Regions from separate parts of the Pectobacterium parvum genome, predicted to be linked through region 1. Evidence: predicted binding sites of a transcription regulator. Region 1 holds the regulator's gene; each other region holds the start of a gene.
The links. The regulator PurR, encoded in region 1, represses purine synthesis genes. The targets are predictions, from matches to a motif close to CANGCAAACGTTTGCNTG.
Positions count from the first base shown of each region.

Region 2: LOZ86_RS04220 (NCS2 family permease) is a predicted target of PurR. The motif match lies at 7,944-7,961, and genes of this name have one in related genera.
Region 3: tusA (sulfurtransferase TusA) is a predicted target of PurR. The motif match lies at 3,551-3,568, and genes of this name have one in related genera.

Region 1 covers NZ_CP087392.1:2,659,289-2,669,430, forward strand. The annotation lists gene LOZ86_RS11990 (outer membrane lipoprotein) at 1-446, shown strand, start outside; gene slyA (transcriptional regulator SlyA) at 602-1,039, opposite strand; gene LOZ86_RS12000 (DUF1289 domain-containing protein) at 1,269-1,499, opposite strand; gene gloA (lactoylglutathione lyase) at 1,779-2,186, shown strand; gene rnt (ribonuclease T) at 2,337-3,008, shown strand; gene LOZ86_RS12015 (Grx4 family monothiol glutaredoxin) at 3,112-3,462, opposite strand; gene LOZ86_RS12020 (C40 family peptidase) at 3,806-4,657, shown strand; gene cydH (cytochrome bd-I oxidase subunit CydH) at 4,767-4,856, opposite strand; gene purR (HTH-type transcriptional repressor PurR) at 5,246-6,271, shown strand; gene cfa (cyclopropane fatty acyl phospholipid synthase) at 6,477-7,628, shown strand; gene LOZ86_RS12040 (riboflavin synthase) at 7,725-8,360, opposite strand; gene LOZ86_RS12045 (MATE family efflux transporter) at 8,607-9,980, shown strand.
Region 2 covers NZ_CP087392.1:918,428-928,569, forward strand. The annotation lists gene rpoD (RNA polymerase sigma factor RpoD) at 1-309, shown strand, start outside; gene mug (G/U mismatch-specific DNA glycosylase) at 404-907, opposite strand; tRNA gene LOZ86_RS04185 (tRNA-Ile) at 1,048-1,123, shown strand; gene lpxP (kdo(2)-lipid IV(A) palmitoleoyltransferase) at 2,194-3,117, shown strand; gene LOZ86_RS04195 (NCS1 family nucleobase:cation symporter-1) at 3,184-4,668, opposite strand; gene LOZ86_RS04200 (GntR family transcriptional regulator) at 4,820-5,542, shown strand; gene LOZ86_RS04205 (aspartate/glutamate racemase family protein) at 5,587-6,276, shown strand; gene puuE (allantoinase PuuE) at 6,291-7,250, shown strand; gene LOZ86_RS04215 (hypothetical protein) at 7,442-7,858, opposite strand; gene LOZ86_RS04220 (NCS2 family permease) at 8,198-9,553, shown strand; gene LOZ86_RS04225 (Na+/H+ antiporter) at 10,031-10,142, shown strand, end outside.
Region 3 covers NZ_CP087392.1:91,509-101,650, forward strand. The annotation lists gene LOZ86_RS00410 (lysoplasmalogenase) at 1-513, shown strand, start outside; gene LOZ86_RS00415 (zinc/cadmium/mercury/lead-transporting ATPase) at 751-3,105, shown strand; gene tusA (sulfurtransferase TusA) at 3,240-3,485, opposite strand; gene LOZ86_RS00425 (7-cyano-7-deazaguanine/7-aminomethyl-7-deazaguanine transporter) at 3,702-4,379, shown strand; gene LOZ86_RS00430 (DcrB family lipoprotein) at 4,567-5,133, shown strand; gene LOZ86_RS00435 (MFS transporter) at 5,175-6,371, opposite strand; gene yhjD (inner membrane protein YhjD) at 6,501-7,517, shown strand; gene kdgK (2-dehydro-3-deoxygluconokinase) at 7,685-8,617, shown strand; gene LOZ86_RS00450 (M16 family metallopeptidase) at 8,715-10,142, opposite strand, start outside.

The DNA of each region.
Region 1 (10,142 bases):
TTACCCTTGCAGGTATCACGCTGGCTGGTTGTGCTAATACCAGTACACTTTCAGGTGATGTTTACAGTGCGTCTGAAGCTAAACAAGTGCAGACCGTGACCTACGGTACGATTGTTTCTATGCGCCCAGTTCAAATTCAAGCGGGAGAAGATTCTAACGTGATCGGTGCGCTAGGCGGCGCCGTACTGGGAGGTTTCTTGGGCAATACGGTTGGCGGTGGTACTGGTCGTAGTCTGGCGACAGCAGCCGGTGCAGTAGCGGGTGGGGTAGCGGGTCAAAGCGCAACGAGCGCACTGAACCGCACACAGGGTGTAGAACTGGAAATCCGTCGCGATGACGGCAGTACCATTATGGTAGTACAAAAACAAGGCGACACTAAATTCAGCACGGGTCAACGCGTTGCTATAGCCAGCAATGGTCGCAGCATCACCGTTTCCCCACGCTGATGCTGTGTGACGATCGCCACTCTCTGCGGCGATCGTCACAACGAATAATCAACTCCCAGAATGAATGACCAATAATAGATATCGATATATTCGCCATAATTCAAATTACTGGAATCTAATTCTCTCTATGCGTCAAATAGCCCCATCCAATCCAGCTACGCTTGGCTTTCATGCAATGCCAATATATTTTTCTCAAGACGTGCAACCAACAGCGCTAATTCATCAACCTGCTCAGACGTAATTCCAAATAATACTTCATTACGTGTATGACTAATTACATCAGTGACAGCCTGTATGATCGGCTCGGCTGATTCAGTCAACATAATACGTTTTGCTCGGCGATCGTGCTCACAAACGTGGCGAGTAATTAACCCTTTTTCTTCAAGCTGATCCAGCGTTCGAACCAATGAAGGTTGTTCAATACCTATCGCTTTAGCCAGTTGAATTTGCGACTGTCCTGGTGGCAAATGGTATATATTATGCAACGTAACCCAATGCGTTTGGGTGAGTTCGAGCGGTTTTAAACGATGATCGACCAGTGCACGCCATACACGCACAAGACGAGCTAAATCAGATCCTAATGGCAGTTCCATCATCTTTCCTTATTGTTAGCACGCTAAATTATATCCCTGGATGGCAATCAACTCTGATTTATAAAAAATACAAAATGGTTTTATTATTGTATGAAATATATCCTTCGCGGAAGGCAGCTATTATCAAATAGATAACTTTTAAAAATGCTCTCCCGTTTATTTCATTTAAGCGAACATATCAGCATTTCTTAAGAGAATTCCCGCGTAAATAAAAAGCTTAAAAAAACATCTAAAAAAACGGTAGCTGACTAAATTCTGCAGGTATATCAGCTCTATCCGAATGCTGTAACCGTTTCATTCTCTGCTGGCACAGGCGCAGTATATTCTGTTTCTGCATATCACTCATTTTATCCCAGCTGAAACGTTCATTACGGTTACGAAAGCAACCTCCGCGTTCATCGGTCTGACAAATACCACGACATGGGTTAAGGATAGCAAAGAGTTCAAGTTGCTCTGGCACCCTTATCCCCCCGCTAAAATTCTCTTTATTGAAACCTCATTCTTTAGTGCTGGCAAGCCTAAATAGACAACCACGTAAATAATAATTGTAACCACTGGCTATTTTTTACACATAAGGCGCGTCTATATCAACCCAGTACACCATTAATCCTTTCTTACAATACGTTTTAACACAAACCTTATCGCAGTGCCGCATTTTTAGCATCATCCGAATGGCTTAGACTCGATAGCGCCACAACGCTATACTTTCTTATACGTTGCGCTTTTTAACGAGGATACTATGCGTTTACTTCATACCATGCTGCGTGTTGCCGATTTACAACGCTCTATTGATTTCTATACCCAAATTTTGGGAATGCGCGTGCTGCGTACCAGCGAGAATACCGAATACAAATACACGTTAGCTTTCGTCGGTTATACTGAAGAGAGCGAAGGTGCAGTTATCGAACTGACCTACAACTGGGGCGTCGACAGCTATGATTTGGGCAACGCCTACGGTCATATCGCGCTGGGCGTTGACGATGTTGCCGCAACTTGTGAGCGTATCCGCAAAGCGGGTGGCAATGTAACGCGCGAAGCGGGCCCGGTCAAAGGCGGTACTACCGTGATCGCGTTCATCGAAGATCCAGACGGTTATAAAATCGAATTGATCGAGAACGCCCACGCCGGTAACGGCATCGGTCACTAATCCCCCCGCATTCTACAGGTGCTGCATCGGCACCTGTTCTCCCTCCCTTTTTCTGCTATCTCCGCCTTTTGAAACAGCAACGGGCATGCTGCATCTCCGGCCAAAATTTGCAATAATGCGCGCTGCGTTTTGCTAACAATTAAGAGAAAAATGGCTGATAAAAGTGATCTGAACGCCCTGAGCGGCCGTTTTCGTGGGTTTTACCCGGTAGTGATCGATGTTGAAACCGCCGGATTTAATGCGAAAACCGATGCCTTGCTGGAAGTTGCGGCGGTAACATTAAAAATGGATCAAGACGGTTGGTTACAGCCAGATGAAACACTACATTTTCATGTCGAGCCATTTGAGGGTGCGATTCTGGAACCCGCTGCACTAGCGTTTAATGGCATTGACCCCACCAACCCACTGCGTGGCGCGGTGAGCGAATATGATGCGCTGCATGAAATTTTCAAAGTCGTGCGTAAAGGGATCAAAGATCAAGGCTGTAACCGCGCGATTATCGTGGCGCATAATGCCACATTCGATCATAGCTTTATGGCCGCAGCAGCCGAGCGCTGTAGCCTGAAACGTAATCCGTTCCATCCTTTCGCCACTTTCGATACCGCAGCACTTAGCGGGCTGGTGTTAGGCCAAACGGTTCTTGCTAAAGCTTGTATTACCGCCGGTATCGCGTTTGATTCCAGCCAGGCACACTCTGCGCTGTATGACACCAACCAGACCGCATTGCTGTTCTGTGAGTTGGTTAACCGCTGGAAACGTCTGGGCGGATGGCCGATTGCACTGGAAGAAAATTCGCTGGAAGACGCGTCAGCCAAAGACTGAAAAGGCTGAGATCAAAAAACGGGTGCCATAAAGGCACCCGTTGGAAGAATTTACGCTCGCCTCGTAACAACATTTGACATCGTCATTACGCCAGACGAAAGCATTACTCTTGATCGGCCTGCTGCGCTTTATATTTATCTGCCGTTTCTTTGATCAGCGGTTGCAGTTCACCGCGCTGAAACATTTCTACCACGATATCACAACCGCCAACCAGCTCACCGTCAACCCACAGCTGTGGGAATGTCGGCCAGTTTGCGTATTTCGGCAGTTCAGCACGAATGTCTGGGTTCTGCAAAATATCAACATACGCAAAACGTTCGCCACAGGCAGATAACGCCTGAACCGTCTGTGCAGAAAAGCCGCAGCTTGGCAATTTCGGGGAGCCTTTCATGTACAGCAGAATCGGGTTTTCAGCAATTTGGCGCTGAATTTTTTCAATTGTCGGTGTCGTCATCTTCTTGCTTCCTTAATTCTATAGGATGGCTAACGTCCAAAACGCTAGCCATGAGCCGCCGTCAGAGGTGCTACGACAGCGACATTGACTCAGTGATATTGTACCGATGCCACTAGCTACAAAAAAACGCCATTTTTTGTAGGGTTATTTTTTTTCCTGAAGGCCTTCGTCATTGATGAAATCAGCGCCAGAAAACGCTGATAAATCAATCGAAAAAATAACTATTAACGTTTTTTCACTATTCTGTATGAATAAAGCGACCGTGCCCACTTTTTTATGACGCCGTTTTCAGGAATACTGTGAGGATTGAGCGAGTTAAGGATTATGTTCGGTCACTGTTAATATGCGCTTATTTATTACTCTTTTTATATTATTTTTCAATAATCTATCCCTGAACATCGTTCAGGCTGCGCCGCATACCCCGCATTCTGCGCCGAAGAAAAGCGCCGTGGCAGAAACGAATAAGAAAAGCCGCCAAACAAAGGGTAATGCTAAATCCCCGACGCCGATCAAAAGCAAAAAACCAGAATCTACCGCCGTCAGCAATAAAACCAAATCCCGCACCGCGAGCAAAGTGACAGAGAAAAAGCCGTCACGAACGCAAAGCAGCACGCCCGCGCTAGTGAAAAAAAATCTTAAAAAGCTGAAGCCTGAAGAAGAGAAGCAAACAACCGCCCAAGCCAGAGTCAAAACCGGACTGAAGAAGACCGCACTCAAGGGGAAAGCGGATAAAAATCCAGCGCCGACAGAAAAAGGAATGGCGCTAAGCGCTGCGCATAAAAAACGCTATCAGCATGCCAAAACGACCGCAATGAATAAGTTGATGAGTCAGATAGGCAAACCTTACCACTGGGGCGGCTCCTCTCCTTTTACCGGATTCGACTGTAGCGGACTGGTTTATTACGCCTACAAAGATGTCGTTAAGATCCAAATTCCACGCACCGCAAACGAAATGTATCACCTGCGTGATGCTGCTCCGATTAAAAAGAGTGAGCTGGAAAGTGGCGATCTGGTCTTCTTCCGCATCAATAATCGTGGCGCAGCCGATCACGTCGGGGTTTATCTGGGTGAAGGGAAATTTATTCAGTCGCCGCGTACAGGCTCAGATATTCGTATCAGCAAGCTGAGTGAAGATTATTGGCAGGAGCACTACGTTGGCGCACGTCGCGTGGTGACGCCGCAGACGATTCGTTAAGAGACAGGTTGTACGTAGTAAAGAAAAGCAATGTGAAGAAAACGATCCAGACACGTTATGGCATCATCAACGTGTCTGAATATCTAACCCGCCCAGAGGCACCCTTCGGTTAGTTCATCACCGCAATAAAACTAAACGCGATGATCACAGCCAACGAGCCAACGGTTGTTAGCAAAGACATCTTCAGATCTGTATCCATAAATTACTCCTTATTAACGAACAAATTTTATCTGAAAGCTTCATCTGAAAAGACACCACCATTCACAGCCGAACCCGCTTAGGTAGTTAAAGCTACAAATAATAGGGTTATTACGATTCTTTCATAATTGTAGCGAAAAATCTCGGACGAATGCATCACTAATAGTATAAATTAGCCCTTTCACTTTCATGATAAATCGGACACAATCCGCTGTTTATGAAAGCGCTGCGTATCAGTCGAAAAACGTCAACCCAGATCCCTTCGGTATAACATTCGGCATTCTCCTTCTGAAATCCTGTTTTTTAGCTTAGAAGAAGAACATTAAACGTAGGCAAACGATTAACAATATACTTACGTCTGTAACAGGTAAGTTCAGGAGTCATTTTTAGATGGCAACGATTAAAGATGTGGCAAAACGTGCTGGCGTTTCCACCACAACCGTATCGCACGTGATCAATAAAACACGTTTCGTCGCCGAAGAGACTAAGGCAGCCGTCAGGGCAGCAATCAAAGAATTGCACTATTCACCCAGCGCCGTCGCCCGCAGCCTCAAAGTTAATCACACTAAATCTATCGGCTTGCTGGCCACTTCCAGCGAAGCCCCCTATTTCGCCGAGATCATTGAAGCCGTTGAAAACAGCTGCTACGCCAAAGGCTACACGCTGGTGCTGTGTAATTCGCATAACGACATCGGCAAGCAGCGCGCCTATCTTTCCATGTTGGCGCAAAAACGCGTCGACGGCCTGTTGGTGATGTGTGCCGAATATCCGCCCGAGTTATTAGGTATGCTGGAAGACTATCGCAGCATTCCGATGGTCGTGATGGACTGGGGACAGATGCACAGCGATTTTACCGATACGATTATCGATAACGCCTTTGAAGGCGGTTATATGGCAGGTCGTTACCTGATTGAACGTGGCCACCGAGATATCGGCGCCATCCCCGGTACTCAAGAACGCAACACCGGCAGCGGACGCTACCTCGGCTTTTTGAAAGCATTGAAGGAAGCCGACATCACCGTGCGTGACGAATGGGTGGTTCGGGGTGATTTTGAACCGGAATCCGGCTACAAAGCCATGCATCAGATCCTCGCACAGAAACAGCGACCTACAGCCGTATTCTGCGGTGGCGATATCATGGCGATGGGGGCTATCTGTGCGGCAGATGAACTGGGTCTGCGCGTACCGCAGGATATTTCGGTGATCGGTTATGACAACGTGCGCCACGCGCGTTTCTTTACGCCTGCGCTGACCACCATCCATCAGCCAAAGGAGCGTCTGGGTCAATCTGCGTTCGCTATGCTACTGGATCGCATTACTAGTAAGCGGGAAGATGCGCACGTCATTGAAGTGCATCCGACGCTGATTGAGCGCCGCTCGGTTGCAGACGGCCCCTACCTCGACTATCGCCGCTAGCCGTAGCCATTCTGTACAGACGATTTTCTTATTCCTGCTGCTTCCCCTCTCTGCTTCAGCCAATTCTCTTGTATGCTGGCTGAAGCAGTTCTAAATTTAATACCGTGTTTCATTTTCTCTGGTGACAGCCGATACCTCGGCTGCGATAAGTGTTGTCCTGGTGTGTTTTACGATACTTTTGCATGTGAAAAGTTAAGGAGACATGATGGGTTTACCTTATACAGAAGAATGGGATCCTGATACCGCGCCTTGGTTCCACATCGTGCAGGGCATGCTGGCCGCCGCGAATATCACCATCAACGGCACTCGCCCTTTTGACATCCGCGTGACCAACCCCAATTTCTTTAAGCGTATCCTGCGTGAGGGATCGCTGGGGCTGGGAGAAAGCTACATGGACGAATGGTGGGAGTGTGAACGGCTGGATATGTTTTCCCATCGCGTTCTGCGCGCAGGGCTGGATACTCAACTGCCCCGCCGCCTCCACAACCTGACGCGCGTTGCCCTCTCCCGCATCACGAATTTGCAATCCCGCCGACGCGCTCAGGTTGTCGGTAAAGCGCATTACGATTTAGGTAATGATCTCTTTACCCTGATGCTAGATCCTTACATGCAATACTCCTGCGCTTATTGGAAACAGGCGCAAACGCTGGAACAGGCGCAGGAAGATAAACTCACCATGATCTGCGAAAAGCTCCAGCTAAAATCAGGAATGACGCTGTTGGATATCGGCTGTGGTTGGGGCGGGCTTGCCGAGTTCGCGGCACGCCACTACGGCGTGTCAGTTTACGGCGTCACTATTTCCAGAGAACAGCAGATGTTGGCACAGCGACGTTGTCAGGATCTGAACGTCATCATTGAATTGCAGGATTATCGCGATCTCGAGCGGCAATTCGATCGCGTGGTGTCAGTTGGCATGTTTGAACACGTCGGGCCGCGCAACTATGACAACTACTTCCGCGTCGTTCTGCGTAATCTAAAACCCGACGGGCTGTTTCTGCTACATACCATCGGGGCCAATAAGACTAACCCGCACATCGATCCCTGGATTCATAAATACATATTCCCCAACGGCTGTATTCCCTCCATACAGCATATTGCACAGGCGAGTGAGCCTTATTTGGTAATGGAAGACTGGCACAATTTCGGTGCTGATTACGATCGTACATTAATGGCCTGGCACGCTCGCTTTCAGCAGAACTGGCCACCGCTTTCCACACGCTATACGGCCCGCTTCCGCCGGATGTTCAGCTACTATCTTAACTTTTGTGCAGGGGCTTTCAGAGCAAGAAACCTTCAGCTCTGGCAGGTCGTGTTCAGCACGGATGGGGTCGAAGGTGGATTGCGCGTTGCGCGCTAACAGCATTGTGTGTTGACAGAAAATCGTGTGCTGACAGAAAAGAGAAAACCGGACGGTAGAAACGCCGTCCGGTTTACCAGAATGTGCAACGTAGAATTACTCTTCCTTGCCGAGATCGCTCGCCTGCTTGCTAGCCAACACGCGCTCGACCGTATCGACCACGGCCTGTGTCTGCGGATCGATTTCGATATTAATGCGGTTTCCCAGACGCTTCTGTCCCAGCGTGGTGCGGTTCAGCGTTTCTGGAATTAAATGCACGCAGAAACGTCCACGGGTCACTTCTCCCACCGTCAGGCTGATACCGTCAATTCCAACGAAGCCTTTATGTAGCACGTATTTCATCAGCGCTTCATCTGCAAGGCGGAACCAAATCTGATGGTTATTCTCTGAAACCTGAATCTTAACCACTTCCGCGGTACACATGATGTGGCCCGACATGACGTGCCCACCGATCTCGTCACCGAATTTCGCGGCTCGCTCAATATTCACGACATCGCCTTCATGAATATCGCCCAGATTCGTTAACCGCAGCGTTTCCTTCATGAGATCAAAACTGACACGATCGCCGTCAACAGCGGTGACCGTCAGGCAGCAGCCATTATGCGCCACCGATGCGCCGGGCACGAGCCCTGGCAACAACTCAGGCGGGAGCTGGACAATGTGCGTGCGAAAGTTGGATTTTTCTTCAATCGACACCACCGGCGCGGTGCCCTGAACAATACCGGTAAACATGCGGTTTGCCTCTTAAAAACAAAGAAATGACTCTGTGCAGTGTGCCCGATATTTCGCGGAAAACCAAACCGGAATGCCGTATACCGCATAGCTATCGAAACCGTAGCGTAACAAATAGAATATATTCTCTTCCATGCTGGTTTACTTTCGTTAAGTCGTTACAATAATGCTCGCTTTACCCCGATCTGTTTTTCATATCTGAGTCATTTACCCTGCTATTACGTTAGTCATTCAAGGAAGGTATCCGTGCAACAGTATCTGACAGAAGCGCGTAAATTATCGGCGCTTGCTGTTCCTGTCATTATTGCGCAAGTGTCCCAAACGTCGATGGGTGTAGTTGACACCATCATGGCCGGTGCTTATAGCGCCACCGATATGGCCGCCGTCGCCGTGGGAACCTCTATCTGGCTACCCGCCATTCTTTTTGGTCATGGTCTGCTACTGGCGTTAACGCCCGTTGTCGCACAGCTCAACGGCTCAGGCCGACGCGATCGTATTTCTCATCAGGTGCGACAGTCTTTCTTTCTCGCCGCCATCATTTCTGTGCTTACGATGCTGGTGCTGTATCAGGGGGAATACGCCATCAACCTGATGAGCGACGATTCGCCTGAGCTGGCTGCGAAAGCCATCGGCTATCTGCATGCGCTGCTGTGGGGCGTTCCCGGCTATCTGTTCTATCAGGTTTTACGCTGCCAGTGTGAAGGGCTGTCCAAAACCTATCCCGGCATGATGATTGGGTTCATCGGGTTGTTAATCAACATCCCGATCAACTACATCTTTATCCTCGGTAAATTTGGCATGCCCGAACTAGGTGGCGTCGGCTGCGGCGTGGCTACCGCCTCGGTTTACTGGATCATGATGCTGTTGATGATGCTTTATACCCGACGCGCCTCCTGGCTACGCGATATCCGCTCGCACCGTCCCGCATTCCGTCCAGACGTTGCTGTGCTGAAGCGCCTCTTTGGCCTCGGTTTACCTATCGCGCTGGCACTGCTTTTTGAAGTGACACTATTTGCCGTGGTGGCGCTGTTGGTGTTGCCGCTGGGCGTCGTCGATGTGGCCGGTCACCAGATTGCCCTGAACTTCAGCTCGCTGATGTTCGTTCTTCCGCTCTCGGTTGGCGTCGCCACGACCATTCGCGTCGGGCATCGCTTAGGAGAAGGCTCGGTTGAGAACGCCCGCATTGCCGCGCACACGGGTATCATGGCGGGTGTGGCATTAGCCTGCTGCACAGCCATTTTCACCACGCTGCTGCGTGAGCCTATCGCCCTGCTCTACAATCAGGATCCGCTGGTTGTGGCGATGGCTTCTCAGCTCATGCTGCTGGCCGCCGTTTATCAAATTTCCGATGCCGTTCAAGTGATCGGCACTGGCGTTTTGCGTGGCTATAAAGATACCCGTTCAATTTTCTATATTACCTTTGTCGCCTATTGGGTATTGGGATTACCGAGCGGTTACCTGCTGGCCTTGACGGATACCATCGTACCGCGCATGGGGCCTGCGGGCTTCTGGTGTGGTTTCATCATTGGCCTGACGGCAGCGGCAGTGATGATGGTGACGCGGATTCGTTTTCTCCAGCGCCAACCCGCCGCACGGATTTTAGCGCGCGCCGCCCGCTAGATAACGTTTCACCCTGCTTTATACCCTAAATAATTCGAGTTGCGTGAAGGCGGCAACCGAGCGACAAATCGGTCTTACCGATTTGAACAGCGCTAGCGCTGGCCCGAAGGGTGAGCTTCATTTATGAGGCTCATTAATCCCCAGGAGCTTACTCAGGTAAGT
Region 2 (10,142 bases), 1.7 Mb from region 1:
GGTGATGATGAAGATTCACATTTGGGCGATTTCATCGAAGATACGACGCTGGAGCTGCCGCTGGATTCCGCCACGTCGGAAAGCCTGCGTTCTGCGACACACGACGTACTGGCTGGCTTGACCGCACGTGAAGCAAAAGTCCTGCGTATGCGTTTCGGTATCGATATGAACACCGACCATACGCTGGAAGAAGTGGGCAAACAGTTTGACGTTACGCGTGAACGTATTCGTCAGATCGAAGCGAAAGCGCTGCGTAAACTGCGTCACCCAAGCCGTTCCGAAGTGCTGCGTAGCTTCTTGGATGATTAATTCATCCTCAGCTAATCCACACGATAGATAGCCACACTAAATAGCCTCGGTTCGCCGGGGTTATTTTTTGCCTGTCAGAACGCTCAGATTGAATTTATACGTTATCCTGCAACGCCTGATGCAATTCCTGATACGACACTACCAGCGACTCCAGCGTCGTACGATTCAGCCCGCTAGGGTTCGGCAGTACCCAAACCTGCGTTTTGCCAATACACAGCTCCTGACGCCCCCAGGAAACCTTCTTGATACCAAACGCCTGACTGAACGCCTGCTTCCCTAACACCGCCAGCGCACGCGGCTGATAACGTGTCATTTTCTCAATAATCGCATTTCCGCCTTGCAGCAACTCGTCCTGCTCCAGCTCGGTGGCTTCAACCGTTGGGCGCTCCACCAGCATGGTGATGCCGCATCCGGTGTCCAGCAGATGTTGTTCTTCCGCAGGTGCCAGCAAACGTTCGGTAAAACCCACCTGATGAATCACTTTCCAGAAGCGATTACTGGGGTTAGCAAAGTGGTAACCGTGATGGGCCGTCGACAGCCCGGGATTGATGCCGCAGAAAATAACCTGAAGATTCATAGCCAGAATATCGGTAATCATGTCTTTCCCTACTTCTGTTGACTACAGCCATCGTAAATTCTAATAGGAATAACAACAAGCTATCTTGGGTATAAAACCACCATCCGGCAGATAGGCTATAGACCTCCCCCTGTACATTACCGTATAATCATTGCCCATTCGGCCCCTTAGCTCAGTGGTTAGAGCAGGCGACTCATAATCGCTTGGTCGCTGGTTCAAGTCCAGCAGGGGCCACCAAATTTTAGCTTTAAAATCATATGATTAGGCCACCTTTCGCAAGGTGGCTTTTTTGTTAATTGTGGTCACTGCCCCCTTTTTGTCCCCCTAGTTTTCAGGCTCCCCCTATAATTAGTCGGGTAAACGCTGATCATCCAATTCAGTGGCAGAGAGAGCGATTAAAAAAACCACCAAAAAAGAACAGAATACTTTTCAGTTTTCAAAACGCCCAGATTTGCCATGAAACCCGTGCCAGTTCTGGCTTTGCGGGTTTTTCTTTTCTTGCGACCATGCGCTAATTTTGATCCTTTAAACTCACGTAAAATAAAAAAAACCTTTTAATATCTGATTATTATGATTTATCGCCGATCCTTTTTAGATCCTCAAAACTGAAAAAACCTGAAATTCCTTTCAATTCTTTCAGTTTGAGACTTTTACCAAACCCCAGCAGTGGCGCAGGCTGGCGTATCCTTTTTTAGAAAAATAAAACTGAAAAATGTTTATGATCCGAAAACCGCAGGCGGGTGCGGTGTAGCGCCGATTTTGTCATGTGAGCGTTTATTTCATGTGTGTACTAACGGCGCATGTATATGGCTCATAACATTTGTACTTAACGGTTGCTGTAAGGCTTCACAAACAGTAAACGCCATAACAGGCATCCCGGTGATCAGTGCGGTTAGCATAGGGAGGCGAGAAGGGAGAGAAAAAGTCATTTTCCATCAATTCCTTGATTATGGTGTGGCTTGTCGCCAGCGCTATTTTAGCGGCCAGAAAGCCAATCGCTGTTTTTGACATATACCAAGATGGTAGCGTTAGACGGCGTGATATTGCGAATATTTCTTGTCCGACCACTCCATTATTAAGTGTGAATCGGGTATGATGCCGCTGCCGTTAACCGTTCATCGGCTGCTCAAAATCCCCTCAGTGTTATCAGCATGTTTATCCTGCTTTTTAACCTCACGCGCGATAACGGTCAGAAACAGTTTTCCACACAGTTGAAACGATCCCTATAAAAAAGTGTCATGATAGATGTAGCGCGATGAGAACGACTCTTTATGCGGTACGCTGTTAATCACTTAAAGACGAGTATCATGAAGATTAAGCAAACATTTACCTGGGCATTACTCCACCCGCGCTATTGGATGACTTGGTTCGGCCTTGGCGTGCTGTTTTTATTAGTTCAACTCCCTTACCCGCTGCTGATGAAGCTCGGAAGCAGTGCGGGTCGTTTATCCCGCGTCTTTCTGAAACGCCGGGTGTCGATTGCCAGACGCAATCTTGAATTGTGCTTCCCTACGATCTCTGATGACGAAAGAGAAGCGATGATCGACAGTAACTTCGCTTCGCTCGGAATGGCATTGGTTGAAACCGGCATGGCCTGGTTTTGGTCCGATCGCCGCGTGCGCCAGTGGTTTGATGTTTCAGGGCTGGAGCATTTACAGCACGCGACCGCAAAAGGTCAGGGCGTAATGGTGATTGGTATTCACTTTATGTCGCTGGAACTGGGTGGCAGGGCGATGGGGCTGTGTCAGCCAATGATGGCGATGTACCGTCCGCACAATAATAAAGCGATGGAAATGGTCCAAACCTGGGGGCGTTCTCGTTCCAACAAAGCGATGATCGACCGTAAAGATCTGCGTGGGATGGTACAAGCGCTAAAACGGGGTGAAGCGGTATGGTTCGCGCCCGATCAGGATTACGGCCCTAAAGGTAGCGTTTTTGCGCCGTTCTTTGCGGTGAAAAATGCGGCGACCACTAGTGGCACGTACACCATTAGCCGTCTGGCAAAACCGGCGATGATGACGACAGTGTTGATCCGCAAGCCCAATGCTTTAGGTTATCAACTGGTGATTCAGCCTGAATTACAGGATTATCCTTATCACGATGAGCAGGCTGCGGCGTGCTACATGAATAAGGTGATTGAGACAGAAATCATGCGTGCGCCTGAGCAGTATCTCTGGCTGCACCGCCGCTTTAAAACCCGTCCGGCAGGGGAAGTGTCGCTCTATGCCTGATGCGAACTACGCCTGATACGCAGTGCCGCACCGGTTTTCATACGGTGCGGCACTGCCGATGGTGCTTTATTCTTTTTCTAACAGTAGTCCGCGTGGAGCGAAGGATTTTTTCATTGAACCAACGTATTCGTGGCGAGCCAGATAGCGGTAGCAGCCAGCGGCAAGGAATGCGCCGATAAACCAACTGAAGTTGGCCGCGTCACGCCACTGTGGCGTGAAGGTGATAATCAACCCAATGGTCACCGCGGGAATCAATGCCATTATCGCATTGGGATTGAAGCCATTTCGATACCAGTACTTCCCTTTTGGCGTCGCGTCGAACAGATCGTCCACATAGATTTTCCCGCCTTTGATGACATAGAAATCCATGAGCAGAATGCCGAACAGCGGGCCGATAAAGGCACCGAGTACGTCGAGCGTGTAGTGAATCAACTCTGGCGAGTTGAAGAGGTTCCACGGCGTGAGCAGTACGGAGCCGACAGCGGCGATCATTCCGCCCGTGCGGAAGCTGATACGCTGCGGTGAACAGTTGGAAAAATCAAACGCTGATGAGACGAAGTTAGCAACAATATTGATCCCGATGGTTGCGATAATCATGGTCAGCACGCCAAGCGCGACGGCAAAACCGCTGTCAATATGCGAGACGGTTTCAATCGGGTCGGTAATCATGCGGCCGAATAATGACTGTGTTCCCGAAACAATCACCACGGTGATAATAGAGAACAGCAGAAAATTGAACGGCAGACCCCAGCGGTTTCCTCGACGGATTTCCTGCATGCTTTTTCCGTAGCGAGAAAAGTCACCGAAGTTCAACAGCGGGCCGGAAAAGTAGGAAACAACCAGTGCAGTGGCGGTGAGCATTTGCCAAAGTTGCTCGCTGGTCGTGAGTGTTTTGCTGGTCAGCGTAAAAGAAATATTCTCCCATCCGGTCTGGTAAACAATCCAGATCGCGAGCGCCGTCATCACCACGTAAACCGCTGGGCCTGCAAAATCAATAAAGCGTTTAATCGCGTTCATGCCATGCCAGAAAACAAGGGCTTGCAGGAACCACATGATGCCAAAGCAGATCCATCCCAGTGCGGACAGGCCGAGCCAGTGGCTCTGTGTCAGTGGGGCGAGCGCAGGATAAAACTTCAGCAGAACTAGCATAAGTGCATGCGCGGCCAGATACGTCTGAATGCCGTACCAGGCAAAAGCGATGAGGCCACGAATGACGGCGGGAATATTGGCACCAAAGACACCGAATGCCTGACGGCAAATCACCGCATAAGGAACGCCGCTCATCTGGCTGGGTTTCGCGACCAAATTTGCGCAGACCTGCACAATACAGATGCCCACCAGCAGACACAGCAATACCTGCCAGCTTGCCAGCCCTAGCGCAAAAAAGCTCGCTGCAACCACGTATCCACCCATGCTGTGCACATCTGACATCCAGAATGAAAAGATGTTGTACCAAGACCAGGTTTGAGCACGTGTCGGTGCCAGATCCTCATTGCAGAGTTTGGGGCTGTACGCGTTGCTACCATTACCTGTAATCATTTTTTCTGGCATGGAATCTGCTCCTTTTACCCTAGTCGTGAAATGAATGACGTTATGTATGTAGAAAAGGAGCTGCATTAATCAGGCCAAAATTAATTTCTTGTATACGTGTTTTATGTTTTTTGTGTACGATTTAATAAGAATGTGACAACGAGAAAAGCGAATGAACTACACTTACGGACTGGGAAATGAGCAGTTTTTGCAGCAAAAAGATGATGTTATCTACCAGGCTCTGCTTAACGCTATCGTCGAACACCAATTACTGCCGGGCACAAAATTGCCGGAGGAAGCGCTAGCAGATGTGTTTGATGTGAGCAGAACGGGAATTAGAAAAGTCTTACAACGTCTTGCGATGGTGCAGATGGTGACGTTAACGCCCAAGCGTGGTGCGCAGGTATCGACACCCTCCGTTGAAGAAGCGCAGGAAATTTTCCAGACTCGCCGCTTTATTGAGTGTGCCAATCTGTCTGAAGTGGTGCTGCGCTGCCAGTCTCCTCATCTGGCGGCGTTAGATCGATTGATCGTGGCAGAGCAGCAGGCACATGCAGACCAAAACGGTGCGGAAGCGATCCGCCTGTCTGCCGCATTCCATATTCAACTCCAGGCGATCTCTGGCAATACCGTGCTAACGGGAATTGTGTCGCAACTGACGCTGCGCTCATCACTGGTTATCGCCGCCTATGGCACGCCGTGGCAGCAGGGGTGCCGATGCCACGATCATCACGATCTGCTGGCGTTACTACGGGATAAAAATGTCTCAGGGTTAGCGGAAGCGATGACGCAGCATTTTGATGACATTGTTGCCAGCCTGCGTTTTGACCGGGATGAAAACGTGGAGCCGGATTTCCGCCGACTGTTCGGCCATATTAAGGAGAAGCTCGCGTGAAACCTTGCATCATTCAGGTGATTAACCCCAATACCAGCCTCGCTATGACCGAAACGATCGGTGCTGCGGCGCGCGCCGTGGCATCGCCAGGAACGGAGATTGTCGCGGTGTGTCCTTCTCAGGGCGCACCGTCTATTGAGGGACATTTTGACGAAGCGATAGCCGCGATTGGCGTGTTGGAACAGGTGAAGCAGGGGAAAGCGCAGGGCGTTGACGGGCACATTATTGCCTGTTTCGGAGACCCTGGGCTGCTTGCTGCCCGGGAAGTCGCCAGTAAGCCGGTCATCGGCATTGCCGAAGCCGCCATGCATATGGCCACACTGGTGGCAACGCGCTTCTCAATTGTGACCACATTGCCTCGCACCGTCATCATCGCCCGCCATTTACTACAGCGCTATGGCTTTGAACATCACTGTGCTGCGCTGCACGCGATCGATTTGCCAGTGCTCGCGCTGGAGCAGGGTAGCGGGATCGCACAGAACAAGGTGCGTGAATATTGTATACAGTCTCTGCGTCAGGATGGTGTGGGTGCGATTGTGCTTGGGTGTGGTGGAATGGCCGATCTGGCGCAGGAACTGACGCAAGAACTGTCGATTCCGGTGATCGACGGCGTTAGCGCTGCCGTCAAGCTGATTGAGTCATTGTCGGCACTGGGATTGACGACCAGTAAGCAGGGCGATCTGGATTACCCAATTGCCAAGCCGCTGAGCGGTATGTTTAGTACGCTGCGTTAAAAAAGGGAAAGGATATGATCACAGCACCTGCTGCAACGATGTATGGCATTGAGAACGATTATCCGCGCGACCTTATCGGATATGCAGGGCAGCCCCCGCATGCCAACTGGCCCGAAAATGCACGCATTGCCGTGCAGTTTGTCTTGAACTACGAAGAAGGTGCGGAAAATAACGTCTTGCATGGTGACGCCGGATCCGAGCAGTTTCTGTCCGATATTATTGGTGCTGCGAGTTATGCCGATCGTCATATGTCGATGGATTCGCTGTATGAATATGGTCCGCGCGCCGGTTTTTGGCGTATCCATAACGAGTTTCAGCGTCGCGGGTTGCCGTTGACGGTATTCGGTGTGGCAATGGCATTAGCGCGTAATCCCGAGGTTGTCGAGGCGATCAAATCGGCTAATTATGATGTGGTCAGTCACGGCTGGCGCTGGATTCATTACCAACACATGGATATCGATACCGAACGTGAGCACATGCATAAAGCCATTGATGTACTGACGACGTTATTCGGTCAGGCTCCACTTGGCTGGTATACCGGTCGCGACAGCCCCAATACCCGCCAGTTGGTTGTCGATAATGGGAACTTTTGGTACGACAGCGACTACTACGGTGACGATCTGCCGTTCTGGATGACGGTCAAAAAAAATAATGGTGAGGTGCATCCGCATCTGATTGTGCCGTATACGCTGGATGCTAATGATATGCGGTTTGCCTCACCACAGGGATTTAACAGCGGCGATCAGTTCTTCACCTATCTGAAAGACAGTTTTGATGTGCTCTATGAGGAAGGGGAAACCGCACCTAAGATGCTATCTATCGGGATGCACTGTCGTTTGCTAGGACGGCCAGGCCGTTTTCGGGCGTTGCAGCGTTTTCTGGATTATATTCAACAGCATGAGCGAGTGTGGATTTGTCGTCGTCAGGATATCGCCGAGCATTGGCGTCAGCACCATCCGTATGTCGCGCCGTGAGGCATGCAGAATACCAGAAACAAAAATGGCTACCGGATGGCAGCCATTTTATGGTGGTTAACGTACTTAAGTACGATTAACGGAAGATAGCGTGGGGGTTAACACCGCGGTAGGTTTTGCCCAACGCTTTTAATATTTGATTGATTTTGCGGACAACGCGCATCTTTTTATCCCCCACGATTCTTAAATAATTATTGGTTGAAAGTACCAAAGTTGATGTTGATGTTTTCAAACATAGCGATGATTTTGTTCAGCAGTTTCATGGTCATTTCCTCGTTGTTAGTTGATTTGTTTTCTGTGATGCTGTTCACGTTTTTAAGAATACTCGCACTGATACGGGTGGTCAACTTTTTTGTGATGCGAATCACAAAAAAATGAACGATCAGTTTGTGAGGAGTAAACCACTGTTTTGATTTCCGTCTAAAAACCCTTTCTGCTTTTTCTTCATACTGAGCCGTTTTCAGCGAGTGGCCTGATTGAGCATTACCTGTACTGGCTGTGCGCTTCCTTATCGGACAGATGAAGTGAGATAGGTAAATTGTCTCGATTAGCAGTTGAAATAAGCGCAGGTGAAGCGGGATAATCACGCGCTTCACATTGCCTGACACCGTCTTATCCAGCTTGTTTTAGTTCAGCCTGTTTTTGATACAGCAGTGTCTTGATATAGCAACGTTTTCCAGCTTTGCATCCCGCGAGTTAATCGTTTGCGTGCGGGCTATACCCTAAATAATTCGAGTTGCAGGAAGGCGGCAAGAGAGGGAATCCCGATGAGCTTACTTGAGTAAGTGATTCGGGTGACTGAACGCAGCCAACGCACGTGCAGCTTGAAGAATGACGGATATATACGGTTCATGCCGCACCAGCAATGTTGGTGCGCTCGCGGAGCAAGGCCGCGGTAACCGTCAGAATCGATCTTAAATAATAATGGCATTTCAGGGGATACCACCATGTCAAACACCACCCGTCAGGCAGGCTCGCAAGGCACGCTTGATGCTTTTTTCAAAATCACACAGCGCGGTAGTAACGTGCGTCAGGAAGTATTAGCGGGCCTGACGACGTTTCTGGCGATGGTTTACTCCGTGATCGTGGTTCCGAGTATGCTGGGCAAGGCTGGCTTCCCGCCTACCGCCGTGTTCGTTGCAACCTGTCTGGTTGCCGGTCTGGGGTCGCTGCTGTTGGGATTGTGGGCCAATCTGCCAATGGCGATTGGTTGTGCGATTTCGCTGACGGCGTTCACCGCGTTCAGTCTGGTGCTGGGACAACAAATCAGCATTCCTGTTGCGCTGGGAGCGATCTTCCTGATGGGTGTGCTGTTCACCATCATTTCCGTCACGGGCATCCGTTCTTGGATCTTGCGCAACCTGCCGATGTGCGTGGCGCATGGCACAGGGATTGGTATTGGTCTGTTCCTGCTGATTATTGCCGCCAACGGTGTCGGTCTGGTGGTAAAAAACCCGATTGACGGTCTGCCGGTCGCGCTGGGTGATTTCACCTCTTTCCCCGTCATTATGTCCCTGCTGGGGCTGGCAGCAACTATCGGTTTAGAGAAACGTCGCGTACCGGGCGGTATTCTGCTGGTTATCATCGTGATCTCTATTCTGGGGCTGATTTTTGACCCGAATGTAAAATACGCGGGCTTCTTTGCGTTGCCGAGCCTGACAGCGGCTGACGGTTCGTCGCTGATCTTCAGTCTGGATATCATGGGCGCATTGCAGCCGATGGTTCTGCCGAGCGTGCTGGCGCTGGTGATGACCGCTGTGTTCGATGCCACAGGGACGATCCGTGCTGTCGCCGGACAGGCGAATCTGTTGGATAAAGACGGGCAAATCATCAACGGTGGTAAAGCCCTGACCGCAGACTCCGTGAGCAGCATTTTCTCCAGTCTGGTCGGAACGTCTCCGGCAGCGGTTTACATCGAATCCGCAGCGGGTACGGCAGCCGGTGGTAAAACGGGCTTAACGGCAACTGTTGTCGGTGTGCTGTTCCTGCTGCTGCTGTTTGTGTCTCCGTTAGCATATCTGGTGCCTGGCTATGCCACTGCACCTGCGCTGATGTACGTCGGCCTGCTGATGTTGGGCAACGTCTCCAAACTGAACTTTGATGACTTCGTCGATGCCATGTCCGGTTTGGTATGTGCCGTATTCATCGTGCTGACCTGTAACATCGTGACCGGTATCATGCTGGGCTTTGGTGCGCTGGTATTAGGCCGCATCTTCTCTGGCGAATGGCGTAAACTGAACATTGGCACCGTGGTGATCGCTGTCGCGCTGGTGGTGTTCTACGCTGGCGGCTGGGCGCTGTAATCCTTTCCAACAGACCTTCTGGCGCCGTCCAGAAGGTCTGTCATTCCTCGTATTTCCTTCTTCTTTCCCTTCCTTAGCATTTCTCACGCCAAACGCGATTTTATGTGCCCTTTTATTGGCTTTAGGTTGATGTAACTTGTGTGATAATCAGTAAAGTAATTATCCGTCATACTTCAAGCCGCACGTGCGTTGGCAATACTCGGCTCATCGCTGAGCCTCGCCCTGACGGGCCGCCGCAAGCGGCGTTCAAATTGGCTAAGCCAATTTGTCCTCGCTCACCCCAGTCACTTACTGGTGTAAGCTTCTGGGGATTCGCTGTGTCGCCGCCTTCTTGCAACTTGAATTATTTAGGATAAAACCTCTCTTCTCCACCCAGAAATCCATTTTCATACCGAGCTAAATGCGTTAAATATGGAAGAGCAGTTTGCTCGCTAACAGGCAGAATTTTTTTGATTTAGGAGTACGTCTAAGGAAAGCATGGAAATATTTTTTACGATTCTTATTTTGACCCTGGTGGTATCCCTGTCTGGGGTCGTTACCCGCATTTTACCTTTTCAAATCCCTCTGCCTTTAATGCAAATCGCGCTTG
Region 3 (10,142 bases), 2.1 Mb from region 1:
GCTCTGGCTTGGCAGACGCCACTGCTTGGCGTGCCGGGCTATCTGATTGTGCTGGGGCTGCTGGCAACGCTGGTCGCAGACACCCTGCTGTTGCTGCCAACTCAGCGCCTGCTTTACGCATTTGGTGCCTATTTTCTCTCACATCTTCTGTACACCATTAGCTTTTTTACCGGACAAATTTCACTCACGTTCTTCTGGCCGCTGGCATTAATGCTCGTCATTCTGGCCGCGATCCTGATCGCTATTATCTGGGGACGGCTGGAAGCACAGCGCTGGCCCGCCTGCGCATTTATCATCATGACGGCGCTGATGGTCTGGATTGCTGGCGAGCGGTATTTTGCGCTGGGGACAAACGCGAATTTCTCCCTGCTGACGGGCACCGTACTGCTATTTATCGCCCATGCGGCCTGGCTGATTCACCATTACCGTTTTCCGTTCCGCGCCCATCAGGCGATTGTGGCAGCGGGCTATTTTGGCGGCCATTTCCTGATCGTTCGCTCCCTCTATTTCTGACGTTCGCGGCACTCACGAAAATCTGGCTAAGCATTGAGCGGCGGTGTAAAGTTCCTGATGAGAATCGTAATCACTAAGAAACTATTCCAGTAGGCGTTATTGGTGCAGCCAGTTTGGACTCGGACAGCGCGCAGAAACCGGAGCGTACAGTAGTACGTGAGGATTTCGAGCACTGCCCAGGTTCAAAATGGCAAATGAAATAGCCCTAATGGGATTGGTTCAACAATGGAGGAAGATATGCACTCTCATCAACATAACCACAGCACTGAGAAATCAGCCTGCTGCAATAACAGCGTTCATCACGCGCCACGCAGCGCCAAAAGCTGCTGCAACGAGCACACGCAGCATTCAAATCACGCCGACCACAGTTGCTGTTCAACCAAACACACGTCTGACGCCGTAGTGCAGAGCGCGAGTGGCACAGATCAGTCGTCGTCAGACAGCGGCGGTAGCGCGGATTCAGATGACCCCGACGGCGGAGACAGCGACAGGCCCCGATCCCACCAGCGTTTCAGTTGGAAAATCAGCGGGATGGATTGTCCCAGCTGCGCACGTAAAATCGAAAATGCAGTAAAAAATCTCACCGGAATTGAACAGGCCAAAGTGCTGTTCGCCACCGAAAAATTGGTTGTTGATGCCAACACCGATATTCGACTTCAGGTTCAACATGCCGTTCAGCAAGCGGGTTTCACCTTGCAGGACACCGCACTCCCTCTCGCTCCACCCGACACGTCGACCGTACGTCGCTTCGTACATGAATATGGTTTCTTAATACTTTTCACTCTGCTGGCTGCTGCAAGCTGGGGACTTTCCCTGCTAAGCGAGCGCGGCGGGCAGATCGCGTTTATCGCGACCACGATTGTCGGGCTGATTCCGATACTGAAGAAAACGGTGCAGCTCATTCGCACGGGCACGCCCTTCGCGATTGAAACGCTGATGAGCGTGGCTTCCATCGGGGCGCTCTTGATTGGCGCCACCACCGAAGCCACCGTCATCCTGCTGCTGTTTATGTTGGGCGAACATCTGGAATCTTACGCGGCAAACCGCGCACGACGGGGCGTAACGGCGCTGATGGCGCTGCTTCCCGAAGATGCCACGGTCGTCGGCAACGGGCAGCGACGCCTCGTTCCCGTTGCCAGTCTGGTTCCCGGTGACGTGATTGAAGTCGCGCCAGGTGGACGACTCCCCGCCGATGCCGAGCTCTTGAACAGCGACGCCAGCTTTGATGAAAGCGCCCTGACCGGTGAATCGGTTCCCGTTGAGCGTACTCCGAGTGAGAAAATTGCCGCAGGCAGCCTGTGCGTCGATCGGGTCGTGCAACTGCGCGTGGTGTCACAGCCGGGCAACAGCGCTATCGACCGCATTCTGCAACTGATAGAAGAAGCGGAAGAGCGCCGTGCGCCGATAGAGCGCTTCCTCGATAAGTTCAGCCGTTACTACACGCCAGCCATCATGCTGCTGTCGCTGCTGGTGATTCTGGTACCGCCGTTGCTGCTGGCGCAGCCGTGGCAAGAGTGGATTTATCGCGGCCTGACGCTGCTGTTAATTGGCTGTCCGTGTGCGCTGGTGATCTCAACCCCTGCGGCGATTACGTCCGGGCTGGCCGCCGCAACGCGTCGTGGGGCGCTGATTAAAGGCGGTGCAGCGCTGGAATCGCTGGGCAGCATCAAGACTATCGCATTCGATAAAACGGGCACGCTGACGGAAGGCAAGCCGCAGGTGACGGACGTATTGCCCGCCGCTGGCGTTAGCGCAACGGCGCTGCTGACGCGCACCGCCGCCGTGGAATCCGGCTCACACCATCCGCTTGCCAAAGCCATCGTCCAGCATGCGCGCTCCAGCAGCACGTTCCTGCCAATGGCGGAAAACCGCAAAGCGCTGGCAGGAGTCGGCGTGGAAGGCACGATAAGCGGCAAGCGGATTCAGGTCAGCGCGCCGACTCGCGTCGCGCCCGATCTGCTTGATGCCGACTGGTTGCAACGGGTTGAGGCGCTGGAAAACGAAGGGAAAACCGTCGTGGTGGTGCAAGAGGACGATAACCTGCTCGGCGTGCTGGCGTTGAGCGATACGCTACGCCACGATGCGCGTGAAGCGCTGGATGCTTTGCAGCAGTTGGGGATTCGTGGCGTCATGCTCACGGGTGATAATCCCCGCGCAGCAGCAGCGATTGCGGCGACATTAGGGATCGATTACCGCGCCAGCCTGCTCCCTGCCGATAAGGTCACGGCGGTCAGCGAATTGAGTCAGCAGCATCCCGTGGCGATGGTTGGCGACGGCATCAACGACGCACCAGCGATGAAAGCCGCAACGATCGGAATTGCGATGGGAAGCGGTACGGATGTGGCGCTGGAAACGGCCGATGCAGCCTTAACGCACAGCCGCCTGACCGGGCTGGCAGCGATGATTAGCCTGTCGCGGGCGACGCAGCACAATATTCGCCAGAACATTGCCATCGCGCTGGGGCTGAAAGCCGTCTTTCTGGTCACCAGCATTCTGGGCATTACCGGACTGTGGCTGGCGGTACTGGCGGATTCCGGCGCAACCGCGCTAGTCACCGCCAACGCGCTGCGGCTATTGAGAAAACAGGACTGATATTACCGTTGCTGGCTGTGAATTGAAGGATCGAGATACACGGAGCGACCACGGGGCGAGGCCTCCCTACGGGAACCTCATCCCCGTGTTTCTCCTAATCACACACGTCAACGAACGATATAACGCACTGAGTATTATTGGCCTTTGCGCAGCAGATACCGATAGGGAAGTTGTTCGGTCTCCTGTGACAGAAGCTCATGCTCCATGAACACACAAAAACCGGGAATATCGCGGGTTGTGGCAGGATCGTCGGCAATAATCAGCAGCGTTTGCCCGGTTTCCATCTGGCGTACGGTCTTACGCACCATCATTACAGGCTCAGGGCAGCGCAGTCCCTGTGCATCAAGGGTTTTATCCGGGTTGGTAAATGGATCGGTCATCAACGTTCTCAGTACAGGAATCAAAAAACCGCCTTAGTTTACGCTGAGGATTTCCCGACGCAAGCGACGACAACGTTTGCGCAGAAAACAACCATCTTTTCCTGGCAAAACACATTGCATTAACGAAGCAATTGCGTATTATGCCGCCGCGTTGCAGCATAAATCTGCACGTTATCTCTTGGGTTCCCTAACCCCAATAACCAAAAAGGTCACATCATGTATCGTTTTACTCCCCAGCAGCGGCTTACGGCGCTGATCTGGCTATCGTTGTTCCATGTCCTGATCATTACGTCGAGTAATTATCTGGTCCAGCTTCCGGTATTGATTTTCGGTTTTCATACCACCTGGGGCGCGTTTACCTTTCCGTTTATTTTTCTGGCAACTGACCTGACGGTACGGGTTTTCGGTGCGCCGCTGGCGCGTCGTATTATTCTGACCGTGATGGTGCCTGCGCTGGTGATTTCCTATCTGGTGTCGTGCCTGTTTTATCAGGGATCGTGGCAGTCGTTCGAGGCATTAAGTCAGATAAATATCGTCGTGGCGCGTATCGCCTGCGCCAGCTTCATGGCTTATGTTCTTGGTCAGATTCTGGATGTTCACGTCTTCAACCGCCTGCGCCAGAAACGCGCGTGGTGGGTTGCGCCGGCGGTGTCGACCGTGTTTGGTAATTTCAGCGATACGCTGGCCTTTTTCTTCATCGCGTTTTACCGCAGCACCGATGCCTTCATGGCGGCAAACTGGGTTGAAATCGCGATGGTGGATTATGCCTTCAAGCTGCTGATCAGCCTGGCATTTTTCCTGCCGATGTACGGCGTCATGCTGAACATGGTGCTCAAACGTCTGAGCGAGCAGAAAGGCACACCCGACTATCACTCCGTCAGCAGCCACCATTAATGCCAATCGGGCGGCCATCTGCGCCGCCTTTTCCCCCACAGTCACTCATCGTTTTGTAAAAATAACGCAGGTACTAACAACGGTTTGCAACAACAAAATGCTTGTTTTTGCTATCTGAATAGGGTGCCATACTGTTATTACCTGTTTAAAACGATTATCTGTTTCAAAAACGAGAGAAAGGGATCCCATGTCGAATGTAATCAAATACCTCGGTGTCGGCTTGCTTGTCGGCCTGCTTGCTGCCTGTGATGGCAAAACGGATGACGCTGCAAAATCGGGCGCACAAGATAAACCTGCCGCAGAAGCTGCCGCGAGCCAGAACATTGAATTAATGGGTGGCAAGGTGGCGTTTACCCTGCCGGCCGATATGCGTGATCAAAGCGGTAAAGTCGGCACGCAGGCGAACAACATGCACGTTTACGCCAATGACAATGGACAGAAAGCGGTCATCGTGATTCTGGGCGACAACACTACGGAAGAGTTAACCGTGCTGACACAGCGTCTGGAAGATCAACAGCGCACGCGTGACGCCAACCTCCAGGTCGTCACCAACAAGACCATCGACGTTGACGGCAAGAAGCTGCAACAGCTCGACAGCATTATCACTAGCAGCGGACAGCAGGCTTATTCCTCTGTCGTGCTGGGTAAAGTGGAAAACCAGCTGCTGACCTTGCAGATCACGCTGCCAGCCAACAATCAGCAACAGGCACAGAGCGAAGCAGAAGGCATCATCCACACTCTGAAGCTGAAGTAATCATCGTTATCGAATAACAGTAGCCACCAAGGTGGCTACTGTTATTCGATGGCTGTGCGCTGGGTCAGTCGCCACGTCAGCGCTAAGCCGCCTAGCCCCAGCAGCGCCGCCGCCAGATAAATAGAGGCGATACCGGTATAAGCCATCAGCACGCCCGCCACCGGCCCGACGATGCCCAGCGATAAATCGAGAAATATCGTATAGGTTGCCAGTGCACTGCCCTGATTCTGCGGTGATACCGCCTTAACGGCGACAACGCCTAATGCCGGGAACACCAGAGAGAACCCCGCCCCCGCGAGAAACGCACCGACTTCCGCCATCAGCGGCTGCGTCGCCCCCCAGACCAGCAATAACCCGACGATTTCAACCACGAAGCACGCTATTGCCACGCGCAGTCCGCCAAACCGCTGAATACTGTTAGGAAACACCAGCCGTGCACCGACAAAGGCAACGCTGAAAATGGTTAGCGTCAGCGCCGCACCTTCCCAGTTCCGATCCGCATAAAACAGCGTGATGAAGGTGGCGATCACACCAAAACCCGCAGAGGCGATCGCCAGAATAATGCCGTAAACCCAGACTTTCCCCAGCACTTCGCGGAAGGGAATCTTTTTCCCCGGCGCGACCTGCACCGCGGGGCGCGGCAGCGCGAGAACAATCGCCACGGCTGCGATCAGGATAATGCATACGGAGAGCAGCTTTAGCCCACCGATATGGTTGAGCCAGACGCCGAGCGGTGCACCAATCGCCATCGCGCCATAGGTGGCAATGCCATTCCATGAAATCACGCGCCCAATGTGTCGGGAACCGACCACGCCGACGCCCCAGAGCGTCGCGCCTGTACCGGCAAAGCTCTGTCCGGCACCCAGCACCACACGCCCGATGCACAGTAGCAGCAGCGTGATGGCAGGCGAGGCGTCGCTAAAGGCGGCCATCAGATAAAACACCCCGCTCAGCATGACGCCAGCCAGCCCCCAGACGACGATTTTCTTCGGTCCTTTTTCGTCGGCGCTGCGGCCCGCATGCGGACGGCTTACTAGCGTGGAAAAGTATTGCAGGCTGATCACCAACCCAGCCCAGAATGCACTGTAGCCGAGATGATCGTGCACATATCCCGGCAGCACCGCCAACGGCAGGCCGATATTCAGATAGCTGGCGAAGTTGAACGCCACAATCGAAACGATGCGCAGATTAAGGCGCAGACCGCTCAGCGCCGGTTCGGAGGGGGAAGGTGTTGGCATGGAAAATTCACTCGCTTAACGTCCGTGTATGACGTACGTTCAGAAAAACATCGAAAAGTAACATTCTTATATTGTTGGTTATAATCAACCTTATGCTACTAAACTAATCCCGAACACAGGAGAAACGCAATGCCTGTACCGGCAGACCCGGATCGCCAGTCAACATCGTCAACCCCAGAAGGGGATAAATCACCACAGAAACCTCTCTCGTTTCTGGGCAAGAGCAAGCGTCTGGTCGCACGTATTCAGGCGATCCCCAGCGTGGCGCACCTGATTCGCGCGGGCGAACGTTTCAACGATCGGATGGGCAACCAGTTTGGCGCGGCCATTACCTATTTTTCCTTTCTGTCGCTAATCCCGATTCTCATGGTGTCTTTTGCCGCCGTGGGTTTCGTGCTGGCTTCTAACCCCGATCTGCTGACGGGGCTGATTAACCGTATCGTCAACAGTATCAGCGATCCTAATCTGGCCAATACGCTGAAAAGTACCGTTAACACCGCCGTGCAGCAGCGTACTACCGTGGGGATTACCGGTTTGCTGATCGCACTTTATTCTGGCATCAGTTGGATGGGAAACCTGCGTGAGGCGATTCGCGCCCAGTCGCGCGACGTGTGGGAACGGAACCCGAAAGATGAAGAGAAGATTTACTTTCAGTACACGCGGGATTTCCTGTCGCTGACCGGCCTGGTCATTGCGCTTATCATCACGCTTTTCCTGACCTCCGTTGCTGGTACCGCGCAAAACATGATTGTGACCGCGCTGGGGCTAGATGGCATCGAGTGGCTGCGCCCCGCGTTGACGCTGATTGCCCTGTCAATCTCCATCTTCGCCAACTATCTGTTATTCCTGTGGATATTTTTCGTTTTACCGCGCCATAAACCCAAACGCAACGCGCTCTTTCGCGGCACGCTGATCGCCGCCGTGGGCTTTGAAGTCATCAAATTCGCGATGACCGTCGCGCTGCCTAAATTGGCCAGCTCGCCTTCCGGTGCCGCGTTCGGTTCGGTCATTGGCCTGATGGCGTTCTTCTATTTCTTCGCTCGTTTGACGCTCTTCTGCGCCGCCTGGATCGCAACGGCGAACTACAAAGGCGACACCTCGACGGATAAGAATGAGCAGGAGAAAGAACCGCCCTCCGATCGCTAAAAGCAGCGGGAAAGCACTGGTTTTCCGATCTGCGTCATGAAAAAATAAAACATCGTTTCAAGACTATTGACTCAGTCTCGCGTAATGTTGAGACTGACGTTAATTTCCGCATTTTTTATACCCAATAACATCAGGTGCAGGGTACCTTTTCAAACAGGCCAAAAGTGATGACAACTACTAACATTGCCGTAATCGGCGAATGCATGATCGAACTGTCGCAGAAGGGCACGGATCTTAACCGTGGATTTGGCGGCGATACGCTGAACACTGCCGTTTACATTGCCCGTCAGGTAAACGCCGATAAGCTGGGCGTGCATTACGTGACCGCACTCGGTACCGATAGCTTCAGTACCGAAATGGTTGCCGCCTGGCAGAAAGAAGGGGTGAAAACCGACCTGATTCAGCGACTGGACAACAAGCTGCCCGGTTTATACTTCATTGAAACCGACGATAGCGGCGAGCGTACGTTCTACTATTGGCGTAATGATGCCGCGGCCCGCTACTGGCTGGACAGCCCAGAAGCAGAAAAAATCGGTCAGTCGCTGGCACAATTTGATTATCTCTACCTGAGCGGCATCAGTCTGGCGATTCTGAACGCCGAAAGCCGTCAGCGTCTTCTCGCCCTGCTGCGCGCCTGCCGCGCCAACGGCGGTAAAGTGATTTTTGATAACAACTACCGTCCACGTCTGTGGCAGAGCAAGGAAGAAACGCAGCAGGCCTACACTGATATCCTGTCCTGTACTGATATCGCTTTCCTGACACTGGATGACGAAGACATGCTGTGGGGCACGAAGCCGCTGGAAGCGGTGCTGGACCGGACGCACGGTTTGGGCGTTAACGAAGTGGTCATCAAACGCGGTGCCGATTCCTGCATCGTGTCTGAACGCGGACAAGCGCTGGTTGATGTTCCAGCGATCAAATTGCCAAAAGAGAAAGTGGTCGATACCACCGCCGCAGGCGACTCTTTCAGCGCAGGTTATCTGGCAGTACGTCTGAACGGCGGCAGCACGCAGGAAGCCGCACAGCGCGGTCACCTGACAGCCAGCACGGTCATTCAATATCGTGGCGCGATTATCCCGCTAGAGGCAATGCCTGCATAAACAGGATGTCACGTGATAATAAGTTAAAGGCCGCAATCGCGGCCTTTTCTATTTACTGATTAATGATTTACTGATTAGTGACTTACTGATTAATAAATTACTGTGCGGCGGGTGCCGTTTCCTGCGGTTTTGTTCCGTCAGAAACTGCGCCTTCAGATGCCGCGGCTCCAGCGCTGGCAACTGGCTCGGTCATCGGCGTCATAATCCGGTCGTAGGCTTCCTGCAATGCCTTCATATTCGCTTCCGGCTCACCGGGCTGTTGGATCAGCATCAGCGTCGTATCCTGTACCAACTGCTGATGCAGTTCCTGATTCAGCATATCGAGCGTCAACGCGGACAGATAGGTCTGGCGCAGTTTCTGATACTGCTCGGGAGAAATATCCACGACGCCATTCTGCTGGGAGCGCAGGCGCTGATCCATCAGGATGTCCGTGCTGGTCCGCGCATAGGTCGCAAACAGCTTACTCAGCTCGTCCGTCTTGCGCGCAATCAGCGCATCAAACTCTTGCTGTGTCAGCCCTTTTTCACGCAGCGTCGCCAGCTCACGCGCCATAAACGTCACGCCCGGTTCAACGCCCTCACTATTCGGTACATCCATATGAATCGCGCACTGAGAACGGGTATAAAACACATTGCAGTCGAAGCGGAGATTGTTGCTCTTCAGCGGGCTCTTCTCCAGCGCCTGCTGTAGGTGCCAGAACATCGCCTCCCGCGTCATATCGCCCAGCCAGTAGCGAACCAGCGCCTGCGATTCACGAATCGGGTGCCACGGGGCATCCCACATCAGCGACAGCGTATCCTGCTGGACGTTGTTATTCATCAGGCTGATCGCCTGCGGTGGTAGCGGGCTGAGTGTCGGCAACGGCGCTGGCGCTTCACGTTTCCCTTCCAGCGGAGAGAAGACTTTCCCGATTTGCTCGATCACGCTGCGGTTATCCACATGACCGACGATGTAGAGCGTCATCGCATCTGGCGTGTACCAGGCTTTATAAAATTGCTGGAGCTGCTCGCCATTTAACGGCGGTTTGACGTCCTGAGCAGGATCGTGTGCCAGCAGGGGTGAGCCTTTCAGGCGATAGCGCCAGCTCGGATCCTGTGGGTTAACCGGAAAGGTTGCCACCTGATCGGGCACCTTTAACGCAGCCTGTAGACTTTTTTCGTCGAACGCTATCTGCCCTGCGCTTTCCGAAAGCCACGTCAGCGCTTCTTTCAGCAGTTCAGGGCGATTATTCGGCAAACTCAGGTTATACGACGTGAAGTCGTACGAGACAATGACAGGAGGCAGGACGCGTGAGCTGTTAGCGTCTCGCATCCACATGGAAGGCCGCTGGGCGGCGGACAGCTTATCGCCGGGCGCTAAGGCCAGACGGGGAAGAAAATGGGCAAAGCCTACCTGCTGGGCATTTTCCAGCAGCGATCCAGCATTAACAACCAGACGCAGCTCAACCCGATCGCCGGGGCGCTGTGGTGTGGTTAATAACTGCCAGGTAAAACCATTATCAAGCTTACCCTGCTGCCAGGCAGG